4 regions of the Bradyrhizobium sp. UNPF46 genome follow, and region 1 is predicted to be linked to each of the others. Evidence: predicted binding sites of a transcription regulator. Region 1 holds the regulator's gene; each other region holds the start of a gene.

Region 1 (5,998 bases):
GGAGGTGGCAACGCAGAGATCGTTCTTCATGACCGCCGTGGTGCTGATTGCCGTGATGGTCGATCGCCGCGCCATCACCTTCCGCACGCTGGCCGTGGCGGCGCTGATCGTGCTCGCGGTTGCGCCGGAGGCGCTGGTGCATCCGAGCTTCCAGATGTCTTTCGCCGCGACGCTGGGTCTCGTTGCGCTGGTGCAGATCGGCATGCCGAACCTGTTTGCCGCGCCCGATCATTCGGCGACCGCGCGCGTCGCGCTGTGGGGCGGCCGCGAGATCGCGATGCTGTTCCTGGCCTCGCTGATCGCAGGGCTTGCGACCACGCCCTATGCCGCTTTCCACTTCCACCGCGTCACGCCCTACGGCGTGCTCGCCAATCTCGGTGCGATGCCCGTGGTCTCGGCGCTGGTGATGCCGGCCGGGCTGCTCGGCCTGCTTGCGGCGCCCTTCGGACTCGACGGCGTGTTCTGGTGGCTGATGGGGATCGGCATCGACTGGATGGTCGCGGTGTCGCGCTGGGTGGCGGCATTGCCGGGCGCGGTCGGCCGCATCCCGGCGTTCGGCATCGCGCCGTTGATCGCAGCGAGCCTCGGCATCATCCTGATGGGCCTGTTGCGCACGCCCTTGCGCTGGTGCGGTGCCGTGGTGCTGCTGGCCTCCATCGCATGGGGCCTGTCGGTGCGGCAGCCCGATATCCTGATTGCCGGTGACGGCGCCAGCGTCGCCGTGCGAGGCGGGGATGGGCGCCTGCACCTGATCAGGACGGGCAAGGACAATTTTCTGCTGAAGGAGTGGCTCGCGGCCGACGCCGATCCGCGCGATGCCGGCAGCGCCTCGCTGGCTGTGGGCATATCGTGCGACGAGGCGGGTTGCGTCACGCCGCTCGCCGACGGGCGGCTGGTGGCGCTGGCCTTTCGCATCGACGCGTTGGTGGACGATTGCAGCCGCGCTGCCCTGGTGGTGAGCTCGCGGCCCGCGCCGACCGATTGTGCGGCGATGGTGGTGGACCGGCCGCGGCTGGTTCGTCAGGGCGCGCTGGCTCTGACGCGGCGCGGCGACGGCTTTTCGATTGAGGCGGTGAGGGCGAGGGGCACGAACCGGCCCTGGTCGCCGGCGGCCGCCGGCGATGGAGATCTCGAAGCAGGCCTCATGCCGCGGCCGGCGGTTCCGCGCAGCAAGGATGCGACCCCATCGGAGGCCGATGTTCAGGCCGAGGACTGAGCCCTGTCAGCCCGTCGGCAAGGGCGCGATGGGCGACCGGCTGTCGGCGATGATCTGCGGCTTGTGCTCGCGCTCGACGACCGGCTGCGTCACCGGCAGCTGCAGCACGGTTGCGCGCTGGCCTTCGACGAGCTGCGTCACCAGCACGTACTTGCCGTCAGGGAATTCGATCGCGTCATGATGACGATCGGGAATGTGCGGATCGATCTTGCCGAACTTGCCGACGCGGGAATTGACCGTGCGCGTCCAGATCCAGCGATTGTCGTAACGAACGTTGTCGGCGAAGGCGAGCTCCGTTCCCGGCAGCAGGCAGACCGCAACGGAGAGATCTGCTTCGGAGGCGAAGCCGCGCGTCGAGGTGCCGCGGAACGTTGTCGTGACGATCGTCTCGCCGACTTCAGCGGGGCGCGTCGCGACGGCATGCAGGCTGTAGTCACACATCGGGTTGCTCCTCATGCGAAGATGACGACCCGCACCTCACTTGGAGGCACAGGCCTCGGAGTGGAAGCACGCAACGCTCTGCTTGGTTGTAGGCAAATCTACGGCTGCAATCCGCGCGCCGCGATCACATTATCTTTCCCGACTCGCATGGGAACAATGCCGGCTTCCGTGCATTCTGCAGGCATGCGTTGCGGCGGTGTCCGGATATCGCCGGCGCGATTGCGGGGCTGCGATAGCAATGCGCATTTGCCCGCGCGCTGCCTCCTCGCAGCGAACGGCCCGACCAGCGAGCGGCTCGACGCTGATGCTGCGATCAGCGCCGGCGCGCTCCCTTCAGGACGATCTGGCGCATGGCGGTCGCCTCGGCCGCGATGCGACATCGTTTCGCGCGACCTGCCGCGGAGGTCGCCATGGAGGAGGGCCGGACAGTCTGCGCAGAACCAGAACGACCATCCAGCCGGGGCGGACCATCATCCGCTCCAATCTTCTTGATCGGCGCTGCCGACCGAAGGCGCGTAAACGGCGCCGGAGAATTCCGTATCGAGTTCTTACGGACTCAGTACTTCCGGTAAAGCCCGATCAGCTTGCCCTGAATCTTCACGCGGTTCGGTGGCAGGATACGCACCTCGTAGGCGGCATTGGCAGGTTCGAGTGCGATCGAAGCGCCGCGGCGGCGGAAGCGTTTGAGCGTGGCCTCCTCGTCGTCGATCAGAGCCACCACGATGTCGCCGGTATCGGCGCTCTCGTTACGCTGGATCAGCGCCATGTCGCCGTCGAGAATGCCGGCTTCGACCATGGAATCACCGCGCACTTCGAGCGCGTAGTGCTCGCCGGAGCCGAGCATGTCGGGCGGCACGCTGATGGTGTGGCTGCGGGTCTGCAACGCCTCGATCGGCGTGCCGGCCGCGATACGGCCCATCACGGGCACCGCCACGGGCCGCTCGCCCTCGTCCGCGGGCAAGCTGGAGCTCGCGCGGACCTTGCCGAGATTGCCCTCGATGACGCTCGGCGTGAAGCCGCGCCGGTTGCTGGCGGCAGCTTGCAGCTCCGGCAGCTTGATCACTTCGATGGCGCGGGCACGATTGGGCAGGCGGCGGATGAAGCCGCGCTCTTCGAGCGCGGTGATCAGGCGGTGGATGCCTGACTTCGAGCGCAAGTCGAGCGCATCCTTCATCTCGTCGAAAGAAGGCGGCACGCCGCTTTCCTTCAAACGTTCGCTGATGAACCGCAGAAGCTCGTATTGTTTGCGCGTTAACATCTCGACCAAAGTCCCCCGGTTGATGTCGTTCGATTCCGAGACGATGAATTCAGCGATAAGCCGCTACATCCTCGAAACAAATCATGAACGGACACTATATGTTCGATACATGTTCCGCAACTGCTTAATTTACCGTGAACGAAGCGAAACTCGCGGAATGCGTGTGCCACGCAGTTCAGGCGGGGAGCCGCAACACCTCGCAAGGGCTGCCGGCTTCGGCCTTCGGCGCAAACGGTGGGCGCACGAGAAGTACCTGTGCCGCAGCGAGATTCGCAAGCAGAGAGGAGTCCTGGTGGTTGACGGGAATGGCGATCTGCGCGCCGTCCTCGCGCGGCTCCAGGCGGGCGCGCAGATAATCCTCGCGCTGGTCGTTGGCGCCGAGATCGCGGCCGAGCACGGCGCGCTCGCGACGATGATGAATCACGGAGCGGCCCGACAGCGCGCGAATCAGGGGCACCATGAACAGGAAGGCGCACACGTAGGACGACACGGGATTGCCGGGCAGGCCGATCACGCGCATGGCGCCGAGCCGTCCGTGCATCATCGGCTTGCCGGGCCGAATCGCGATCTTCCAGAACGACATCGCGATGCCTTCGTCCCGAAGCGCCTGCTGAACCAGATCGTGGTCGCCGACCGACGCGCCGCCGGTCGTGATCAGGATGTCGGTACCGCTCTCGCGGGCGCGCCGGATTCCGGCGGAGGTGGCTGCAAGCGTATCGGCGGCGACGCCGAGGTCGATGGTTTCGGCGCCCTCGCTGCGGGCCAGCGCGTGCAGGGCGTAGCCGTTCGAATAGACGATCTGGCCGGGCCCGGGCGTTGTGCCTGGCCTCACCAGTTCATCGCCGGTGCCGAGGATCGCGACCTTCGGACGGCGGCAGACGGCAAGGAGCGGGTGATTCATCGCCGCGGCCAGCGCAAGATCGCGCTCCGTCAGGCGGGTTCCCTTGCGCAGGAGGATGTCACCCTCGCGGAAATCGACGCCGGCCGGGCGGATGTGCCGTCCGGTGATCGCGGCCTCCTTGATCGTGACGCTGTTGCCTTCCGCAACGGTGTCCTCCTGGATCACGACGGCGTCCGCCCCGTCGGGAACGACGCCGCCGGTGAAGATCCGCACGGCTTCGCCGGCGCCGACCAATCTGGCGAAGGGACGTCCCGCTGCGACCTCGCCGATCACCGTCAGCCTGGAATCGATCTTCGCGGCATCGGCCGCGCGTACGGCATAGCCGTCCATCGCCGACATGGCTTGCGGGGGCTGCGTGCGTCGCGCCGCGACGTCCTGCGCGAGCACGCGATGATAGGCTTCGTCGAGCGAAACCATCTGTTCGGGCAGCGGTTCGGCACCCGCCAGCACCGCAGCAAGGGCTTCGGAAACCGGCATCAAGGCCACGGCAAGACTCCTGCTGAGCACGGCGGTAATGGGCGGCGAGAGTTCTAGCCGAGTGCAGACGCAAGGCAAAGCAGCACCGGAGGATGATTTATCCTGCGTGATCTCCGCGGAGGAGGAAGCTCAACTCCGCCGGGGCATGATTCAGGAGCCGAGAGAGATCGGGAGGAGGGCGGCCATGGCCAGGACGAGAATGCCGAGCGCCATGGTCGGCATCGGTCAGCTTCCCGTCGGTCCGTCAGGAAGCGCGACGTCGGGCGCTTGGGGGCCTTGATCCTTGTCGGGGAGCGGATCGGCCTGCGACTTCAGGTCCGCGGCCTTGCTGATCAGCTTGGCGGAAAGGTCCGAATCCGAGGTGGTTCTTGCGAATTCGAGCAGGAGAGAGGCTTGCTTGGTGAGATAGGTTTTGCCCAGCACGTCGATCAGTCCGATGTAGAAGTCCCAACGGACTCATGAGTCCGAAGGGGGGCAAACCGTTCCCGGAACTCTGTACAAAAATGCACAAAGTGATCAGGTTCCAAATTTTCAGCAAGTTTAGTTCCGGCAAGCGTGCTCGCAACTGGCCTTCGGTGGCGTCGGGCTGGCTTTAGATGCCTAATGCCTTCAGGGCGTTCCCCACGTCGCGCGGCGACGTCACGTGCACTGCCGTCAATCCACGCGCCCGCGCTCCCTCAATGTTCTCGGCGAGATCGTCGAAGAACACGATGCGCTCCGCAGGCACGCCGATCGCGGCCACGACATGGTCGAAAGCCTCCGCGTCCGGTTTGCGCAAGCCGATACTGGACGACAGGTACAACTCTCGGAAATGGCCGAGCAGGTCGGCATATTCCCTCGAGAAATAGTCGACATGCGGCCGGTTGGTGTTGGAGAAGGCGTAGAGCGGCATCTGCTTGGCGGCACGCGGCAACAGCTCGGCGATGTCAGGCATCTCGCCGGCGAAGATCGCGTTCCAGCCCTCCAGGAACTGCGCGTCCGAAATGCCGATTCCGAGCGAAGCTCGTAACGAGGTGAAATAATCCGCATCGCTGAGCTTGCCGACTTCATGCAGCCGGTAGGCCTCGTCGCGCACGTAGCGCGCGACGATCGACTCCGGTCTGCAGCCGGCATGCCCCGCCCAGCAGTCGATCGCCTTGGAGAAGTCGATGTCGAGCACCACGCGCCCGAGATCGAACAGAAGCGCATCCGCGCTGCCGGGAGAGAGCGATGTCACCTGCGTCCTTTTCACTTCGGTGTCGGCCGATCAGTATCGATAAGGCTCGTGGTCGAACAGCGGGAACGCGCTGAACACGCTCGGCGCGTTGGTTGCGGTCGCTGGATGCAGGCAGGACTTGTTCACTTCGGCAAACGACGTGGCCCCCAGCAGGCCGAGGCAGCGCAGTACCTCGTCCTCCAGCAGCTCCAGCATCCGCGTGATGCCGGCTTCGCCGGCCGCCGCCAGCGCCCAGCATTGCAGCCGGCCGATGCCGACGAGGTCCGCACCCGCCGCGATCGCCTTGACGATGTCGGTGCCGCGACAGATGCCGCCGTCGACCATGATCTTGGCACGGCCCTTCACGGCGTCGACGATCTCCGGGAGCACGTGCATGGCGCCGCGGCCATGGTCGAGCTGGCGGCCGCCATGGTTGGAGACGTAGATCCACTCGACGCCGTGATCGACCGCGATCAGGGCGTCCTCGGCGGTGGCGATGCCCTTGAGGAT
Region 2 (5,998 bases), on a different contig from region 1:
TCTTGACGCAGAGCGCCTCGGGCTTGAGCCGGAAACCATGGCACGCCTCGCAGGGCACGTCGTGGAAATACTTCGCCAGCTCCTCGCGAGCCCACTCGCTCTCGGTCTCGCGATAGCGGCGGTTGATGTTGGTGATGACGCCCTCGAACGGCTTCTTGGTGTCGTAGGAGCGCACGCCGTCCTCGTAGGAGAACTTGATCTCGTCCTCGCCGGAGCCGTGAAGAATCGCGTTCTGCGTCTTCTTCGGCAGGTCCTTCCACTTGGTGGTCAGGGTGAACTTGTAGTGCTTGCCGAGCGCGGTCAGCGTCTGCACGTAATAGGGCGAGGACGATTTGGCCCAGGGCGCGATCGCGCCCTTGCCGATGGCGGCCTCCTTGTCGGGGATGACGAGATCCTCGTCGACATGCTGCTCGACGCCGAGGCCGCCGCAAGCGGGACAGGCGCCATAGGGATTGTTGAAGGAGAACAGGCGCGGCTCGACCTCGGGAATGGTGAAGCCGGAGACCGGGCAGGCGAACTTTTCCGAGAACAGGATGCGCTCGGGACCGCTCTTGTCATGGATCTTGGCGGTCTTCTTTTTCTCTTCGGCAGCCGCCGCAGCCGGTGCGTCGGCATACTCGATGACGGCAAGGCCCTCGGCGAGCTTCAGCGCGGTCTCAAAGCTTTCGGCGAGGCGCTGGCCGATGTCGGCGCGCACCACGATGCGGTCGACGACCACGTCGATGTCGTGCGGGAATTTCTTGTCCAGCGTCGGCGCTTCCGCGAGCTCATGGAAGGTGCCGTCGATCTTGACGCGCTGAAAGCCCTTCTTGAGCCATTCGGCGAGCTCCTTGCGGTACTCGCCCTTGCGGCCGCGCACGACCGGCGCGAGCAGGTAGAGGCGGGTGCCTTCGGGCAGCGCCAGCACGCGGTCGACCATTTGCGAGACGGTCTGGCTCTCGATCGGCAGGCCGGTGGCCGGCGAATAGGGCACGCCGACGCGCGCCCAGAGCAGGCGCATGTAGTCGTAGATCTCGGTGACGGTGCCGACGGTGGAGCGTGGGTTCTTCGACGTCGTCTTCTGCTCGATCGAGATCGCCGGCGAGAGGCCGTCGATCTGGTCGACGTCGGGCTTCTGCATCATCTCCAGGAACTGGCGCGCATAGGCCGACAGCGATTCGACGTAGCGGCGCTGGCCCTCGGCATAGATGGTGTCGAAGGCGAGCGATGACTTGCCGGAGCCGGAGAGGCCGGTGAACACCACCAGCTTGTCGCGGGGAATCTCGACGTCGATGTTCTTGAGGTTGTGCTCGCGCGCGCCACGGATCGTAATTGCGCGCAGGCTGGAGCCCGCGTTCTGCTGTTGGCGCTTCGCCTTGATCACTTCATCCATCCGAGTTGCCCTCAAGGAAGCCCAAAGGTGCGCGATCGCGCCAGCATAAAGGCGCGCTTCGCCCGGAACCGGGATCGGCGCCGATGGGTATGGTAGCGAACGTAGGAAGAACGGAGACGGATTTCCAGTGGGACTTGCGACTAGTCAACGGAATGTTGGCGCGCTGGCGGCATCTGGCAGCAGGAGGGCGTGGAACTGTGGGATCGTGTAAGGCCAGGGCCAAACAAAAAGGCCGGCGCAAGGCCGGCCTTTCGTAACGCTGAGGTGTTGAAGTCGAAGCTTAGTACTTGGCGACGACCGGGGCGCCGAAGTGATAGTTCACGCCGACCTGCACGGTGTGGAGGTTGAGCGTGCCGGTGGGAATGGCGCCCGAGAAGTAGGTCTCGCCGCCGAGGCTGCGATAGAGGTACTCGCCCTTGACCGACCACTGCGGAGCGAAGAACGCCTCGATGCCGGCACCAACGGTCCAGCCGGAGTGCCACTTGCTGTCGGAGACCGACGCGGCGCCCAGGGTGGCGGTGAGCTTGTTGTCGATCCAGGCGTAGCCGCCGGTGCCGTAGAACAGCACGTTGTTGACGGCGTAGCCGATGCGGCCGCGCACGGTGCCCATCGCGTCGGTCTTGGAGGTCAGCGAGGCGGGGATGCCACCGACGCCGGGGACGAAAACCGTGCCAGCGGCCGAAGCGCTGACGTCAGCCCAGGCGCCATCGGCCTCGAGGCCGAACACGACGTTGCCGGTCTGCCAGTTGTAGCCGGCGGTGCCGCCGACGAAGCCACCCTTCATCTTCGGATCGCCCGAAGCGTTTTCCCAGGCGCCGCCACCGACGATACCGAGATAGAAGCCGGTCCAGTTGTAGACCGAAGCCATCGGAGCCACCGGCGCCTTGGTGTAGGGGCGAGCCGCGAGATCAGCAGCCGAAGCGGGGGCAGCCAGAGCGAACAAACAGGCCGAAGCCAACAAAACCTTTTTCATTTTCAACTTAATCCCAGTCCCAGTTTCTGTTGTTGCCTTCCTTGACCGGAAGGGCAGCGGACTCGATGGCCCAACTGAGGCAGTGCTTACACTACTGAAGCCGCAAGTTGTGTCTCCTGAAAGCCACAGTGACTGAAAAGGTGATGGTTACTGACTTATTGCTTCCGAGCGTCTGACGTCGCGCCGCTCCGGGTTCCGATTTCGGAACAAGATCAGGGCGATATGTGCTGTGATCGGCGGGCCGACCGCCGCGGGATTCGCGCGATCATGACGATATCGACGTCGATGATGCGCCCGGAGCGTGTGCCGTGCGCGTCGCCAGCGGGGCTCGCTCGCCCGGTTGAAAATGAGAGGCCGGTGACGACATCATCGGTTCCGCCGCGTCACGAACGATTGCGCCGCCAGCCTTTATTCGGTGGATTCCCGAAAAGAACAAATCTGGAACATGGCGCGGGTCGATGCTATATGTGGGGATAACCCTGGGGGTGACGGGCTGAGCGGCGCCCGCAAGCGTATAGGGTCGCCTCAACAGGGCGGCAGAGGAAGGCGGGCAGCGCGCCCGGCCTTTGACATTCGGCCTTTAGAATTCAGTGGCATTCGGAGTGGAGAGCGGCGATGGCGGGAAGCGTCAACAAGGTCATTCTGGTTGGAAATCTCGGCAAGGATCCTGAAATCCGCCGCACCCAGGACGGGCGGCCGATTGCGAATTTGAGCATCGCCACCTCGGAGACCTGGCGTGACAAGAACACCGGCGAGCGCAAGGAGAAGACCGAGTGGCATCGCGTCGTGATCTTCAATGAGGGCCTGTGCAAGGTCGCCGAGCAGTACCTGAAGAAGGGCGCGAAGGTTTACATCGAGGGCGCGCTGCAGACCCGCAAATGGACCGACCAGAGCGGCGTCGAGAAGTACTCGACCGAGGTCGTGCTGCAGGGCTTCAACTCGACCCTGACCATGCTCGACGGCCGTGGCGGCGGCGGTGGAGGCGGCAGCTTCGGCGACGAGCCGGGCGGTGATTTCGGCTCCTCCGGCCCCGTCAGCAGCGCGCCGCGCCGTCCCGTTGCCGCCGGCGGCGGTGGCCGCAACAGCGACATGGACGACGATATCCCGTTCTGAGGACGGATCGGGCGATGAGGAGGGCGCGGCCGGGTTGAGCGGCCCCTTCCATGTCGTGTCAGCAAACCTTACTAATCGACGGGAAGGGCTCGGGATTCCGGGCCCTCTTCATGTTTGGGGTGAACTCGGATTGCGCCCTTCAAGGTGACCGACGGGGGCCCTTGCGCGCGATTTGACGGGGCCGCAGAGGCGGTTTCGCAGGGCCGGTTCCGGGCTCATCCAGGATGCCCGCTGCAAGGCCTTAAGTTATTGGAAAAATAGACGGAAAAAGCGCTTCCCAGCTTCCGCCAAGGGTGGTGATCAGGGGCGCGATGCGTTATATGATTCCCAGACAAAAACTCACCGGATTCCCCCTTGGCTGACGACGACAACAAGCCCGGCGATCAGCCGGCGCAACCCTCGGACATTCGCCCCGTCTCCATCTACGAGGAGATGAAGAAGTCGTATCTCGATTACGCCATGAGCGTGATCGTGGCGCGTGCGCTGCCCGATGCCCGGGACGGTCTGAAGCCGGTGCATCGGCGCATCCTGTACTCGATGAACGAGCAGGGGCACACGCCCGACAAGAAGTACGTCAAGTCCGCCCGCGTGGTCGGCGACGTCATCGGTAAGTATCATCCGCACGGCGACCAGTCGATCTACGACGCCATGGTCCGCATGGCGCAGGACTTCTCGATGCGCGTGCCGCTGATCGACGGCCAGGGCAATTTCGGCTCGGTCGACGGCGATCCCGCGGCCGCCTATCGTTACACCGAAGCGCGCCTGACCAAGGCCGCGCTGGCGCTGCTGGCCGACATCGACAAGGACACCGTCGACTTCCAGCCCAACTACGACAACAACGAGACCGAGCCGTCGGTCTTGCCGGCCAAGTTCCCGAACCTTCTCGTCAACGGCGCCGGCGGCATCGCGGTCGGCATGGCCACCAACATCCCGCCGCACAATCTCGGCGAGGTCATCGACGCCTGCGTCGCCTTGATCGACAACCCGGCGCTCACCATCGACGAGCTGATCAACATCGTGCCGGGACCGGATTTTCCGACCGGCGGCGTCATTCTCGGACGCGCGGGCATCCGCGCCGCCTATCATCTCGGCCGCGGCTCGGTCGTCATGCGCGGCAAGGTCGCGATCGAGACCATCCGCAAGGAGCGCGAGGCGATCATCATCACCGAGATTCCCTACCAGGTGAACAAGGCGACGATGGTCGAGCGCATCGCCGAGCTGGTGAAGGAAAAGAAGATCGAGGGCATCGGTGACCTCCGCGATGAATCCGACCGCGACGGCTACCGCGTCGTCATCGAGTTGAAGCGCGACGCCGTGCCGGATGTGGTGCTGAACCAGCTCTACAGGTTCACGCCGCTGCAGACCAGCTTCGGCGTCAACATGGTGGCGCTCGACAGCGGCCGTCCGCGGATCATGCATCTGAAGGACCTGCTGGCGATCTTCGTCGACTTCCGTGAACGGGTCGTCACGCGGCGCACCAAGTACCTGCTCGCCAAGGCGCGCGATCGCGCCCACATCCTGGTCGGTCTGGCGATCGCGGTCGCCAATATCGACGAGATGATCCGCGTCATCCGGACCTCGCCGGACCCGACCGCCGCCCGCGACACCCTGATGTCGCGCGACTGGCCGGCGCGGGACGTCGAGGACATGCTGACGCTGATCGACGATCCGCGTCACCGTATCAGCGCGGACGGCACGATCCGGCTGTCGATGGAGCAGGCGAGGGCCATTCTCGATCTGCGCCTGCAGCGCCTCACGGCCCTCGGCCGCGAAGAAATCCGCGACGAGCTCGACAAGCTTGCCGGCGAGATCGCCGATTATCTCGACATCCTGCGCTCGCGCGAACGCGTGCTGACCATCATCAAGACCGAGCTCGCCGAGGTGAAGGCCGAGTTCGCCACGCCGCGCCGCACCGTCATCATCGAGCAGGAAGGCGAGGTCGAGGACGAGGACCTGATCCAGCGCGAGGACATGGTCGTCACCGTCTCCCACGCCGGCTACGTCAAGCGCGTGCCGCTGTCGGCCTATCGCGCCCAGCGCCGCGGCGGCAAGGGCCGCGCCGGCATGCAGACCCGCGACGAGGATTTCGTCTCGCGTCTGTTCGTGGCGTCCACGCACACGCCGGTGCTGTTCTTCTCCTCGCGCGGCCAGGTCTACAAGGAGAAGGTCTGGCGGCTGCCGATGGCGGCTCCCAACGCGCGCGGCAAGGCGCTGATCAACATCCTGCCGCTGGAGCAGGGCGAGCGCATCACCACCATCATGCCGCTGCCCGAGGACGAATCGACCTGGGGCAATCTCGACGTGATGTTCGCCACCACGGGCGGCAATGTCCGGCGCAACAAGCTATCGGACTTCGTCGACGTCCGCCGCTCCGGCATCATCGCGATGAAGCTCGACGAGGGCGAGGCGATCGTCGACGTCCAGATCTGCACCGAACGCGACGACGTGCTGCTGACTACGGCCGCCGGCCAGTGCATTCGCTTCAGAGTCAGTGACCCTCGACCTGATAAGGATGGCGAGATCAAAGAGCACGGTGTTCG
Region 3 (5,998 bases), on a different contig from region 1:
CGGCCTGGAGATGTCGATGGCCGCCATGGGCGCCGACGATCAGCGCCGCCGCCTCGCGCTGCGAGAACGACTTCGAGCGCACATAGATGCGGTAATCCGCCGGCCCGTCGGTGGAGAGATAGATCACCTGGCCGCCGTCGACGGGCTGAGCGGCAATCGAGACGAGGCGCGTCGAGGGGCTGGCCTGACAGGAGTCCGGCTCGGAACCGAGGCCGTCGTCGACCACGGCGAAGTCCGCAGCGTCCGCATCGTCGGTGATCTGAACCCGCACCGTGGCGCGCGCCGGATCTTCAGTGAAGGCGACATGCACGCCGGCGGTCCAGAACAGCGACGTGAGTTCGACCGAGGTGTCGCCCAGGGCGATGCAGGGATGCGAGACCGATCCGATTTCCGCGCGGGCGAAGACCGCAGCTGCCAACAGGGGAACCACCGAGGCCAGGATCTTGAGACGCAACATGACACTCTACTCGCCAGGCCCCGGGAACTCGCAACTGAGATGAGCGGGCCTTATGGTTTGCAGAGCGTAAAGGAAACTCGTTACCGCCGGGTTGATGCGCTTAAATGATCAAGCCAGCTGCCGCACATCCTCCGCGAGTGCGCGGTAGGACAGCGCCTCAGCCAGATGCAGCCGGCCGATCTTGTCGGCGGAATCGAGGTCGGCCAGCGTGCGCGCCACCCGCAGCACGCGGTGATAGCCGCGCGCCGACAGCCGCATCGTCTCGGCGGCCTCGCGCAGCAGTTTTTGTCCCTGCGGGTCCGGCTTTGCGATCTCCTCCAGCACGGAAGCGGGCGCCTCGGCATTGGTGCGGACTTTTGGCAGGCCGGCATCGGCGTAACGCGCGAGCTGAATGTCGCGCGCCGCCGCCACGCGCGCGGCAACCTCGGCCGATCCTTCCGTCGGCGGCGGCAGGATCAGATCGGCCGCGGTCACCGCCGGCACCTCGATGCGCAGATCGATGCGGTCCATCAGCGGACCGGAGATGCGCGCCTGGTAGTCGCCGGTGCAGCGGTCGATGCGGCCGCGCTTGCAGGCATAGCCGGGCTCGAACGCGTTGCCGCAGCGGCACGGATTCATCGCCGCGACCAGCATGAAGCGGGCAGGGTAGGTGACGCGGTGATTGGCGCGCGACACCGCGACCTCGCCGTTCTCCAGCGGCTGCCGCAGTGAATCAAGCACGCGTGGATCAAACTCCGGCAGCTCGTCGAGGAACAGCACGCCCTGATGCGCCAGCGAGATCTCGCCCGGCTTGGCGCGCATGCCGCCTCCGGTGAGGGCGGCCATGCTTGCGGAATGATGCGGCGAGCGGAACGGCCGCCGCGCCGTCAGCGCGCCGCCTTCGATCTCGCCGGCGACGGAGGCGATCATCGAGACCTCGAGCAGCTCGCCCGGCGAGAGCGGCGGCAGGATCGAGGGCAGCCGCGCCGCCAGCATCGACTTGCCGGCGCCGGGCGCGCCGATCATGAGCAGGTGGTGCCCGCCGGCAGCCGCGATCTCCAGTGCCCGCTTGGCGCTTTCCTGGCCCTTGATGTCGCGCAGGTCGAGCGTGGAGCTTGCTGCTTCATGCACCTTCGGCGAAGGACGCGACAGCACCTGCGTGCCCTTGAAATGGTTGGCGATCTGGATCAGCGATTGTGCGGCGATGATCTGGATGTCCGGGCTGGCCCAAGCGGCCTCGGAGCCGCAGGCGGCCGGGCAGATCAGTCCTTCCTCGCGCATGTTGGCGCCGATGGCGGCAGGAAGAACGCCGGCCACGGGCGCGATGGATCCGTCGAGGCCGAGCTCGCCGAGAACGGTAAAGCCGGTCAGCGCGTCCGGCGGAATCGCCCCGATCGCCGCCATCAGGCCGAGCGCGATCGGCAGGTCGTAATGGCTGCCCTCCTTGGGCAGGTCGGCCGGCGCCAGGTTGACGATGATCCGGCGCGCCGGCAGCGCCAGCCCCGAGGCGATCAGCGCCGCGCGCACCCGCTCGCGCGCCTCCGACACCGCCTTGTCCGGGAGACCGACGATGGCAAATGCCGGCAGGCCGGGGGCGACCTGCACCTGCACGTCGACCGCGCGGGCCTCGATCCCCTCAAAGGCGACGGTGGAAACCCGCTGAACCATGCTCAAACCAGCCTGCCCCTCTCGCACAATTAGGGGTAGCAGAGCCGGGCGCAGTCCGCAAGAACAATACGGGAACGCTCTGGGAGAAGCTGCAAGTCCTAACCAGTCGTAAACACGGCCGAGACACTACGCCTCGAATGCTACCCTCCGTCCTCAGCACATTCCAACGAATGTCCGCTACTCCTAGGCCTGCGGGATGGGCCGTGGTCTAACGGGTGAACAGTTCAAATGCTTGCAAATCGCCGGAGAAGCGAACGTCGGGTGTGCAGCCGGCTCGCCAAGATCCATTTTGGCGCGGGCTCGCTGCCGCGGGACTGCACCATCACCGATATCTCGGATGGCGGCGTGAAGGTCGTGGCGGAATTTCTGGAAGTGCCGCCGCAATTCACCATCATCTTCGCGCCGGACTATTCCCGCCAATGCCGCCTGCGCTGGCGCATCGGCTGCGAATTCGGTGCCGAATTCGTCGATTGAGACGCGGGGACTTCCGTCCTTAACGGGACTTTAGCGTTAATCGGCAAGCATCTCTGATCAGTCGCCGAGTGATCAGAGTATGTTCAAGCGTTTGTCCCTCGCCTTTCCGCCGGCGGGATATCTGTGTTCCGCCGTCCTGATCCTTGCCCTTGGCGGCTGCCAGACCACCGGTATCGAGGACGTCACCGGCGCGCTCGGCGGCAAGCAGGAATCCGCCGCCAAGACCAATGACAAGGCCAATGACAAGGCCCGCGGCAGGCCGGACATGGACGCCTTGCGCGAGCGTTACCGGGCCAAGCCCAGCGATCCCGCGATTGCCATCGAATACGGCAAGGCGCTGCGCGACGGCGGCCAGCGCGCTCAGGCGGTCGCGGTGCTCGAGCAGGCCGTGCTCGCCCATCCCGGCAACAAGGCGCTGCTCGCCGGCTACGGCCGCGCCCTCGCCGACAACGGCAATTTCCAGCAGGCCTTCGACGTCCTCGGCCGCGCGCATTCGCCTGAGGATCCCGATTGGCGCATCCTGTCGGCGCAGGGCGCCGCGCTCGATCAGCTCGGCCGCAACGAGGAAGCGCAGCAATATTACGCCGCGGCGTTGAAGATCGTGCCGGACGAGCCGACCGTGCTGTCCAATCTCGGCCTGTCCTATATGCTGCAGAACAATCTGCCGAGGGCCGAACAGGTGCTTGGCCGCGCTTATCAGCGCAATCAGAACGATGTGCGGGTCCGCGCCAATCTGGCGCTCGTGCTGGGATTGCAGGGCCGTGAGGCCGAGGCGGAAATCCTCGTGAAGGCAGATTTGCCGCCGGACCAGGCCGCGGCCAAGGTCACGGCGCTGCGGCAGCTGCTGGCAAAGAAGCAGCAGCGGGCGGACAAGTAGTCCGCCGCTTTTGGCGTACGCCTATGACGCCTTGCGATGCGGCGCGGAGCTGCGGCCTGATCTGCCCTTCAGCTTCTTCAAGAGCGGCTCGAGCAGCGAGCGTTTCGGCTTTTTCACCTCGCCGCGGCCGGCGAGGCGGTTCGCCATGTTCTGAAACAGCTCGGTGGTGCGGTGGTTCTTGGAGACCTCGGCGATCATCTGGCCGTTATTGGCCGCGGTCGAGAACAGCTTCGAATCGAACGGGATCACCGCGATCGGCTGGCTCTCCATGGTCTTGGCGAAAGCCTTGACCTCGATCTCGGCGCGCTTGTGCATGCCGACCTGGTTGAGGCAGTACAGCGGCGGCCGGTCGTTCGGCCGCGCCGCCTTCAGCACGCTCAGCATGTTCTTGGTGTTTCGCAGGTTCGCGAGATCGGGCTCGGCGACGATCACGATGTCGTCGGCGTTCACCAGCGCGCGCCGCGTCCAGCCGGACCATTGGTGGGGCACGTCGAGCACGATGCAGGGCGTGGTCATGCGCAGCGTATCGAACACGGCGTCGAAGGCTTCGGCGCCGAAGTCGTAGACGCGGTCGAGCGTGGCAGGCGCCGCGAGCAGGCTGAGGCGCTCGGTGCATTTGGCGAGCAGGCGTTCCATCAGCGCCGTGTCCGGGCGGTCCTGCGACAGCACCGCGTTGGCGATGCCCTGCACCGGGTCCTGGTTGTAGTCGAGGCTCGCGGTGCCGAAGGCGAGGTCGAGATCGATCACGACCGAATCGAGCGAAAGGTCGCGGGCGATGGTCCAGGCCACATTGTGCGCGACCGTGGACGCGCCGACGCCGCCCTTGGCGCCGACCACCGCGATGACGCGGCCGGTGATGATGGCCTCGGAGGCGGAGAACAGGCTGCAGATCGAGCGGACGACGTCGAGCGTTTCGACCGGGCCGACGACGTAGTCGTTGACGCCGCGGCGCACCAGCTCGCGATAGGGCGCGGTGTCGTTGGGATTGCCGATCACGACCACGCGGGTGCCGGGATCGCAGACGCCGGCGAGGTCGTCGAGCCCTTCGAGGATGTCGCGCGTGCCGTCGGATTCGATCACGATCACGTTCGGCGTCGGCATCGATTCATAGACCTCGATCGCCGCGGCAAGGCCGCCGTCCTTGGCGGTGAGGTGCGCCTTGGCAAGCCGGCGGTCCTGCCCCGCCGCGGTCACCGCGGCGAGCGTCTTCTCGGTCTCGCAAAAGGCCTGCACCGAGATGCGGGGGACCGGCGCAATGTGTTCCTCGGGGTGCCGCGGATCGTCCGCGTCGTCTTCGTGAAGCGCTGTCATTTGCCGATATCGCTGAGTTTGGCCTTGTCGGTCTCGGGTGAGGGAGTCGAGATCGCCGTACCCTTGCGGTAACGCTCGAAGGCGATGTCGCGTCGGGCGGTATAAGCGGGCGCCTCGGATCGCGGCTGCTCGAGGTCGGCGGGGTTGTCGATCATCGCCGCGAGATTGCGCTGACTGGCACAGCCCAGATTGAAATAGGGCCGGTTCTCGTTGTAGCCGGGATCGAGGATGTTGGGCCCGATATCTTCCGGCCACAGCCCGCAAGGGCCGGCCACCGCGGCGATCCTGGAATAGCTCAAGCGGATGGTGGGCAGCAGTCCGGGATCCTCAGGGCGATAGGGATGCTGCACGATGGCGCGGGACGGCACGCCGCCGGATGCGAGCAAGGAACGGATCTCCCGATAGGTCGCGGCCGCCGCGCGCGAATTCGCGGTGTCGACGGGGACGTCGACGACGACGGAGCCGGTGCCTTCGCGCACCCAGTCCCGCGCGATCCCCGCGACGTCCGAGTGCTGCGCGGCCGAAAGGCCGCCGCGCGCCTTGCCGACGAAGATGACGATCGACTTCTTGCCTTCCTGCACGGCGATCGGGTGGCGCTGGCGATAGTCGGTCGGCACCGTCTGGGTGACGATCTCGCCGGTGGTGTTGCAGGCGCCCAGCATGACGGAGAGGCCCGTCAGTGCCAGCGCGATTCTCAAGCTGCGACGTCGATCGGCAGATGTTGTCGTCATCGCCTGGTCCCCTCTTGCCCCGTGCCTTGCTCGGTCCCCAAACCGTCCGTCATCAGTCAATGATGAAGCCGAAATCACCCGGCGCTCCGTTGATCGGATCGACGCGGCGCGCGACGCCATAGAGACGGTTCATGCGGCCGAGCAGAGCGGTCTGCGCGTCCGAGGCCGGCGCGAAGCCGTCGTCGGGCCGCGACAATTCCTTCTGGGCGACCGCGCGCACCACATAGGGCGTCACGATCACCATCAACTCGGTCTCGTTGTTGACGAAGTCCTGGCTGCGGAACAGCGCACCGATGATCGGCACCTGGTCGACACCGGGCAGGCCGTTGATCGCCTGCTTGGTCTGCTGCTGGATCAGGCCGGCCATCGCCATCGAGCCGCCCGAGGGAATTTCGAGCGTGGTCTCGGCGCGGCGGGTCTGGATCGAGGGGATGGTGATCGAGCTGGTCTGGCCCGCGGACACCGCCTGCGTCACGGAGATGGCGTTCTGGTTCGACAGCT
Region 4 (5,998 bases), on a different contig from region 1:
CGGCAGATCATTCATAAAAATGTCACGTGACGTCGCGTCCGCGGATCAGAGCTGCGCAATGCCGCGCGATCGTCAGCTCTTCATTGGTCGGGATGACGAGCACGTCGACAGCGCTATCGTCGCGGCTGATCCGCTCGCGCGTCTCTTCGTTCGCCGCCGCATCGATCCGCACGCCGAGCCAGCCGAGCCGTTCGCCGATCGCGCTGCGGATCTCCTCGGCATGCTCGCCGATGCCGCCGGTGAAGACCAGGCAATCGAGCCCGCCGAGCGTGGTCGCCATCATCACGATCGCTTGCGCCGCCCGGAACGTGAAGAGGTCGACCGCCTCCCGCGCCGCTTCTGTGCTGCTCGCCAGCAGCGTGCGCATGTCGGCGGAAAGACCGGAGGCGCCGAGGAGGCCGGACTCGTGATAGAGCAGGTGCTGGACCTCTTCGAGCGACATCTTCTCGTGCTGTTGCAGATAGAGCAGCACGCCGGGGTCGATCGTGCCGCAGCGCGTGCCCATCACGAGGCCGTCGAGCGGCGTCAGTCCCATCGTGGTGTCGATGCTGCGGCCGTCGCGTAGCGCGCACAGGCTGGCGCCGTTGCCGAGATGGGCGATGACGCTACGCTTTGCGATGAGCTCGGGTACAATCTGGGCGAGGCGCCCCGCGACATATTCGAACGACAGGCCGTGAAAACCGTAGCGTCGGATGCCACGCTCCTCGAAGCGCCTGGGAATGGCGAAGCGGCTCGCCGGCGGCGCGAGGCCATGGTGGAAGGCGGTGTCGAAACAGGCGATCTGCGTCAGCGCCGGCCGGATCGCGGCGAGCGTGCGGACCGGCGCGAGGCAGCGCGGCTGGTGCAGCGGCGCCAGCGGCGTCAATGCTTCGAGCTTCGCCGTGACCGCGTCCGACAACACGACCGGGCCTGAATAGTCCCGCCCGCCGTGAACGACGCGATGGCCGACGGCGCGCAGGCTGCGTTCGCCGAACCGGTCCTCGATGAAGGCGAGCACGTCGGCGAACAGATGGCCGCCGTCGGCATCCGCCGCTTCTCGTCGTGTCTCGAACAGGTCTTCGCCGGCGGGGCTCCTCACCACGAGGCGGGGTCTGGCCTCATGCTCGTCGAGCAGACCCTTGCACACCAGGCTGGGCTCGGTCGTCGAGATGTCGAACAGGCCGAACTTGACGCTCGACGATCCCGAGTTGAGGACGAGGACCGTGTCCGACATGGCTAGCGGCCGGCTCCGGCCGGGCTGCTGCCGCCGGAGCTGTTGGGCCAGACCCAGCCCTGGATCTCCGGCATGTCCTCGCCGTGCTCCCGCACATAGCGCGAATGCAGGATCAGCTTGTCGCGGAATTGCTGCTTGGCCGGCGCGGCCTTGGCCGCGAGCCCGGGCACGCGCTCGATCGCCTCGATCGCGAGGTGGTAGCGGTCGAGCTCGTTGAGCACGACCATGTCGAACGGCGTCGTCGTGGTGCCTTCCTCGGCAAAGCCGCGCACATGCATGCCGGCATGGTTGGTGCGGTTATAGGTCAGGCGATGGATCAGGTAGGGATAGCCGTGATAGGCGAAGATCACGGGCTTGTCCGTCGTGAACAGGCTGTCGAAGTCGCGATCCGAAAGCCCGTGGGGATGCTGCTCCTTCGGCTGCAGCGTCATGAGATCGACGACGTTGACGACGCGGATCTTCAGGTCCGGCAGCGCCTTGCGCAACAGGTCGACGGCAGCCAGCGTCTCCAGCGTCGGTACGTCGCCGGCGCAGGCCATCACCACGTCGGGCTCCTCGCCCGCATCTTCCGTCCCCGCCCAGCTCCAGATGCCGATGCCGGCATCGCAATGCGTGGCTGCGTCCTGCATCGACAGCCATTGCGGCGCCGGCTGTTTGCCGGCGACGATGACGTTGATGCGGTCATAGGTGCGCAGGCAGTGGTCGGCGATCCACAAGAGCGTGTTGGCATCGGGCGGGAAGTAGATGCGGACGATGTCGGCCTTCTTGTTGGCGACGAGATCGACGAAGCCGGGGTCCTGATGGCTGAAGCCGTTATGGTCCTGCCGCCAGACGTGCGAGGTCAGCAGATAGTTGAGCGAGGCGATCGGCCGCCGCCACGGCAGATGCCGTGTCACCTTCAGCCATTTGGCGTGCTGGTTGAACATGGAATCCACGATGTGGATGAAGGCTTCGTAGCAGGAGAAGAAGCCGTGCCGTCCCGTGAGCAGATAGCCTTCGAGCCAGCCCTGGCAGAGATGCTCGCTCAAGACTTCCATGACGCGGCCGTCCTGCGCCAGATGCACGTCGTAAGGCTCGATCGGCTCCATCCAGACCCGCTCGGTCTCCTCGAACACCGCGTCGAGACGGTTTGACGCGGTCTCGTCCGGACCCATGATGCGGAAGTTGCGCTCGGTCGCGTTGAGGCGGATGACGTCGCGCAGGAATTTGCCGAGCTCGCGGGTCGCTTCGCCGGTGACGGCGCCGGGCTGCGGCACATCCACCGCAAAGCTGCGGAAGTCCGGCAGCTTGAGTTCCTTCTTGAGCAGCCCGCCATTCGCATGCGGATTGGCGCCCATGCGGCGGGTGCCTTCCGGGGCCAGTGCCTGCAACTCGGGAACGAGCGCGCCCTTCGCATCGAACAGCTTTTCAGGTTCGTAGCTGCGCATCCAGTCTTCGAGAATCTTCAGATGCGCCGGATTCTCGCGGCAACCTGCAACCGGCACCTGATGCGCCCGCCAAAAACCCTCGACCTTCTTGCCGTCGACCTCCTTCGGGCCGGTCCAGCCCTTCGGGCTGCGCAGCACGATCATCGGCCAGCGCGGCCGTTCGACGCTGTCGCGCCCGTCGCGGGCATGCTGCTGGATCGAGCGGATGCTGGCAAGCGCGACGTCGAGCGCATCCGCCATGGCCTGGTGCATCAGTTTGGGGTCATCGCCCTCGACGAACAGCGGCTCGTGGCCGAATCCGCGGAAGAGATCGCGGATCTCGCTGTCGGGCATTCGGCCAAGCACGGTGGGGTTGGCGATCTTGTAGCCGTTGAGATGCAGGATCGGCAGCACCGCGCCGTCATGGGCGGGGTTCAGGAACTTGTTGGAGTGCCAGGATGCAGCGAGCGGGCCGGTCTCGGCTTCGCCGTCGCCGACGACGCACGCGACGATCAGGTCGGGATTGTCCAGCGCGGCGCCATAGGCGTGCACCAGCGCGTAGCCGAGCTCACCGCCCTCGTGGATCGAGCCCGGCGTTTCCGGCGCCGCATGGCTCGGAATGCCGCCAGGGAAGGAGAACTGCCGGAACAGCTTGCGCATGCCGTCCGCATCGCGCGCGATATCAGGGTAGATCTCGCTGTAGCTGCCTTCGAGATAGGTGTTGGCGACCATGCCCGGTCCGCCATGGCCGGGGCCGCAGACATAGATCACGCTGACGTCCAGTGCGCGGATGACGCGATTGAGGTGGGCGTAGATGAAGTTCAGGCCCGGCGTCGTGCCCCAATGGCCGAGCAATCGCGGCTTGATGTGCTCGGCGCGCAAGGGCTCGCGCAGCAGCGGATTGTCGAGCAGGTAGATTTGCCCGACGGAAAGGTAGTTTGCGGCGCGCCAGTAGCGATCAAGGAGATCAAGGTCATTGGTCGCTGAGGCCGATTGTTGTTGATTTGTCATGTTCTTGCCGATTGTTGCCGAGCTACGCCCGCGATCGTCACCAACATTGTTCCGGCGCGATCGATCCCTGACCGGCATCAAACGGAATCGTTGCGACAGGCATGTTGCGTGAGGTCAAGGGACCGCGCCCGAAATTTGGGCGGGCTACTGCGCATGGGGTTGTTTTTCCATTTTTGGTTTGTGTTCTTGATTTGTTCCTTTGGCGTGCTATCTTGGGTTCATGAGTCCAGCAGCATCCTCTCATGCTCTCAAGCACCCGCCGGTCAAGGCGCCCTCCGAGCCGGCGGGTGTGGACTCTGATTTTCCTGAGCTTGGCGTCGCCATCGACCGCGCACGCCGGCGAGGGCGCGGGGCACAGTCCAACGCCAGCGGCCGGTATGAGGCCGAGGCGCGGGTCGCGTTCGACGACGGCTGGCAGAGCCTGGAAGAACTGCCGCCGTTCAAGACCACGGTCGCGGTCGACACATCGCGCAAGGTGATCACCCGCAACGAGTCTCCCGATATAGGCTTCGACCGCTCGATCAATCCCTATCGTGGCTGCGAGCATGGCTGCGTCTACTGCTTTGCGCGGCCGACCCATGCCTATCTCGGCCTGTCGCCGGGGCTGGACTTCGAGTCGAAACTGTTCGTGAAGCCGGAGGCGCCGTCGCTGCTCGAGAAGGAGCTGGCCGCGCCCGGCTACGAGCCGCGGATGATCGCGATCGGCACCAACACCGATCCCTACCAGCCGATCGAGCGCGAGCGCAAAATCATGCGCGGCATTCTCGAGGTGCTGGAGCGTGCCGGCCATCCCGTCGGCATCGTCACCAAATCCGCGCTGGTGGTCCGCGACATCGACATTCTCGCGCGGATGGCCAAGCGCAACCTCGCCAAGGTCGCGATCTCCGTGACCTCGCTCGATCCAAAACTGGCGCGCACCATGGAGCCGCGGGCCTCGACGCCGCCGAAGCGGCTGGAGGCGCTGAAGCAGCTCTCGGATGCCGGCATTCCCACCACCGTGATGGTCGCACCCGTGATCCCCGCGCTGAACGATTCCGAGATCGAGCGCATCCTCGATGCCGCCGCCCATGCCGGCGTCAAGGAGGCCTCCTATGTGTTGCTGCGGCTGCCGCTGGAGGTGCGCGATCTCTTCCGCGAATGGCTGATGGCGAACTATCCGGACCGCTATCGCCACGTCTTCACGCTGATCCGAGACATGCGCGGCGGCCGCGACTACGACGCGAAATGGGGCGAGCGGATGAAGGGGACGGGACCGATGGCCTGGACCATCGGCCGCCGCTTCGAGATCGCCTGCGAGCGGCTCGGGCTCAACAAGCGGCGCTCCAAGCTGACCGCGGATCACTTTGCGCGGCCGAATCGGAACGGCGATCAGCTCAGCCTGTTCTGAGCGAGCAAGTGAAAGAGGCGTCGCATGGGTAAGGAAGTTTCGGCTCCGGTGCCGCGGCTCACCGTCATCACGCTCGGCGTCAGCAATATCCGCGCCAGCATTGCCTTTTACGACGCGCTCGGTTTTGCGCGCCGGCTGAAGGCGACCGGCGAGGCGGTGGCGTTCTACGATACCGGTGGTCCGGTGCTCGCGCTGTATCCTTGGGATCAGCTCGCGGCCGACGCCAAGCTGCCTGACAATCCCAGGTCATCGACCTTCCGCGGCATGACGCTCGCCTGGAACTGTGCCACGCGTGAGGAAGTGGATGCGGTGCTGGCCTTCGCCCTCGGCAAGGGCGCGAGGCTGCTGAAGGCCGCGCACGAGACCGATTACGGCGGCTATTCCGGTTATTTCGCCGATCCGGACGGCCATCCCTGGGAGGTCGTGGTCGCGCCCGGCATCGAGCTCGGCGATGACCGGCGGGTGCATCTGGCAGAGTAGGGCGCCAGCCTGAATAACGGGAATTGCGCGGGGTTCCGGGTTGCGCCGGCCGGAGCGCTTGCGCACCATCCCGGCCATGATTCGGGACAAGTCCACCAAGAAGCCGGCCAAAGACGCGCCCAAGCAGGTCGATGCGAAGAAGGTCGCGCCTGCCAAGGCCAGCTTCCGCCGCGAGCGCGCGCTGATCAAGCGCGGCATCTGGCCGGTTGCCGGCTGCGACGAGGCCGGTCGTGGCCCGCTCGCAGGTCCCGTGGTGGCGGCCGCCGTGATTCTCGATCCCGACCGCATCCCGCGCGGCATCGACGATTCCAAGCGCCTGACGGCCGAGGCGCGCGAAAAGCTGTTCGACAGGATCTGTGCGACCGCGCAGGTCTCCGTCGCCGTCGCCTCACCGTCGCGAATCGATCGCGACAACATCTTGCGCGCCTCGCTGTGGGCGCTGAAGCGTGCCGTGGTGGCGCTGCCGGAGGCGCCCCGTCACGTCTTCGTCGACGGCCGCGA

Evidence for each region. The regulator LexA, encoded in region 1, represses DNA repair genes until DNA is damaged. The targets are predictions, from matches to a motif close to TGTTCNNNNTGTGTTCNG.
Region 2: the regulator LexA is predicted to act here: its motif matches at 2,774-2,791, upstream of UNPF46_RS17535 (single-stranded DNA-binding protein).
Region 3: the regulator LexA is predicted to act here: its motif matches at 2,164-2,181, upstream of UNPF46_RS16575 (YifB family Mg chelatase-like AAA ATPase).
Region 4: the regulator LexA is predicted to act here: its motif matches at 3,812-3,829, upstream of UNPF46_RS23370 (PA0069 family radical SAM protein).

What each region holds. Positions count from the first base shown of each region.
Region 1 covers NZ_LFJB01000065.1:32,421-38,418, forward strand. The annotation lists gene UNPF46_RS24515 (ComEC/Rec2 family competence protein) at 1-1,216, shown strand, start outside; gene UNPF46_RS37650 (hypothetical protein) at 1,223-1,657, opposite strand; gene lexA (transcriptional repressor LexA) at 2,214-2,915, opposite strand; gene UNPF46_RS24530 (molybdopterin molybdotransferase MoeA) at 3,091-4,302, opposite strand; gene UNPF46_RS24535 (hypothetical protein) at 4,519-4,716, opposite strand; gene UNPF46_RS24540 (HAD family hydrolase) at 4,886-5,509, opposite strand; gene UNPF46_RS24545 (alpha-hydroxy acid oxidase) at 5,540-5,998, opposite strand, start outside.
Region 2 covers NZ_LFJB01000042.1:19,461-25,458, reverse strand. The annotation lists gene uvrA (excinuclease ABC subunit UvrA) at 1-1,372, opposite strand, end outside; gene UNPF46_RS17540 (outer membrane protein) at 1,653-2,345, opposite strand; gene UNPF46_RS17535 (single-stranded DNA-binding protein) at 2,961-3,458, shown strand; gene gyrA (DNA gyrase subunit A) at 3,813-5,998, shown strand, end outside.
Region 3 covers NZ_LFJB01000040.1:59,762-65,759, reverse strand. The annotation lists gene UNPF46_RS16580 (hypothetical protein) at 1-457, opposite strand, end outside; gene UNPF46_RS16575 (YifB family Mg chelatase-like AAA ATPase) at 566-2,104, opposite strand; gene UNPF46_RS16570 (PilZ domain-containing protein) at 2,333-2,578, shown strand; gene UNPF46_RS16565 (tetratricopeptide repeat protein) at 2,658-3,455, shown strand; gene UNPF46_RS16560 (CpaE/TadZ family protein) at 3,477-4,766, opposite strand; gene UNPF46_RS16555 (CpaD family pilus assembly protein) at 4,763-5,497, opposite strand; gene UNPF46_RS16550 (type II and III secretion system protein family protein) at 5,550-5,998, opposite strand, start outside.
Region 4 covers NZ_LFJB01000060.1:48,174-54,171, reverse strand. The annotation lists gene UNPF46_RS23380 (acetate/propionate family kinase) at 23-1,213, opposite strand; gene UNPF46_RS23375 (phosphoketolase family protein) at 1,216-3,630, opposite strand; gene UNPF46_RS23370 (PA0069 family radical SAM protein) at 3,851-5,017, shown strand; gene UNPF46_RS23365 (VOC family protein) at 5,042-5,497, shown strand; gene rnhB (ribonuclease HII) at 5,574-5,998, shown strand, end outside.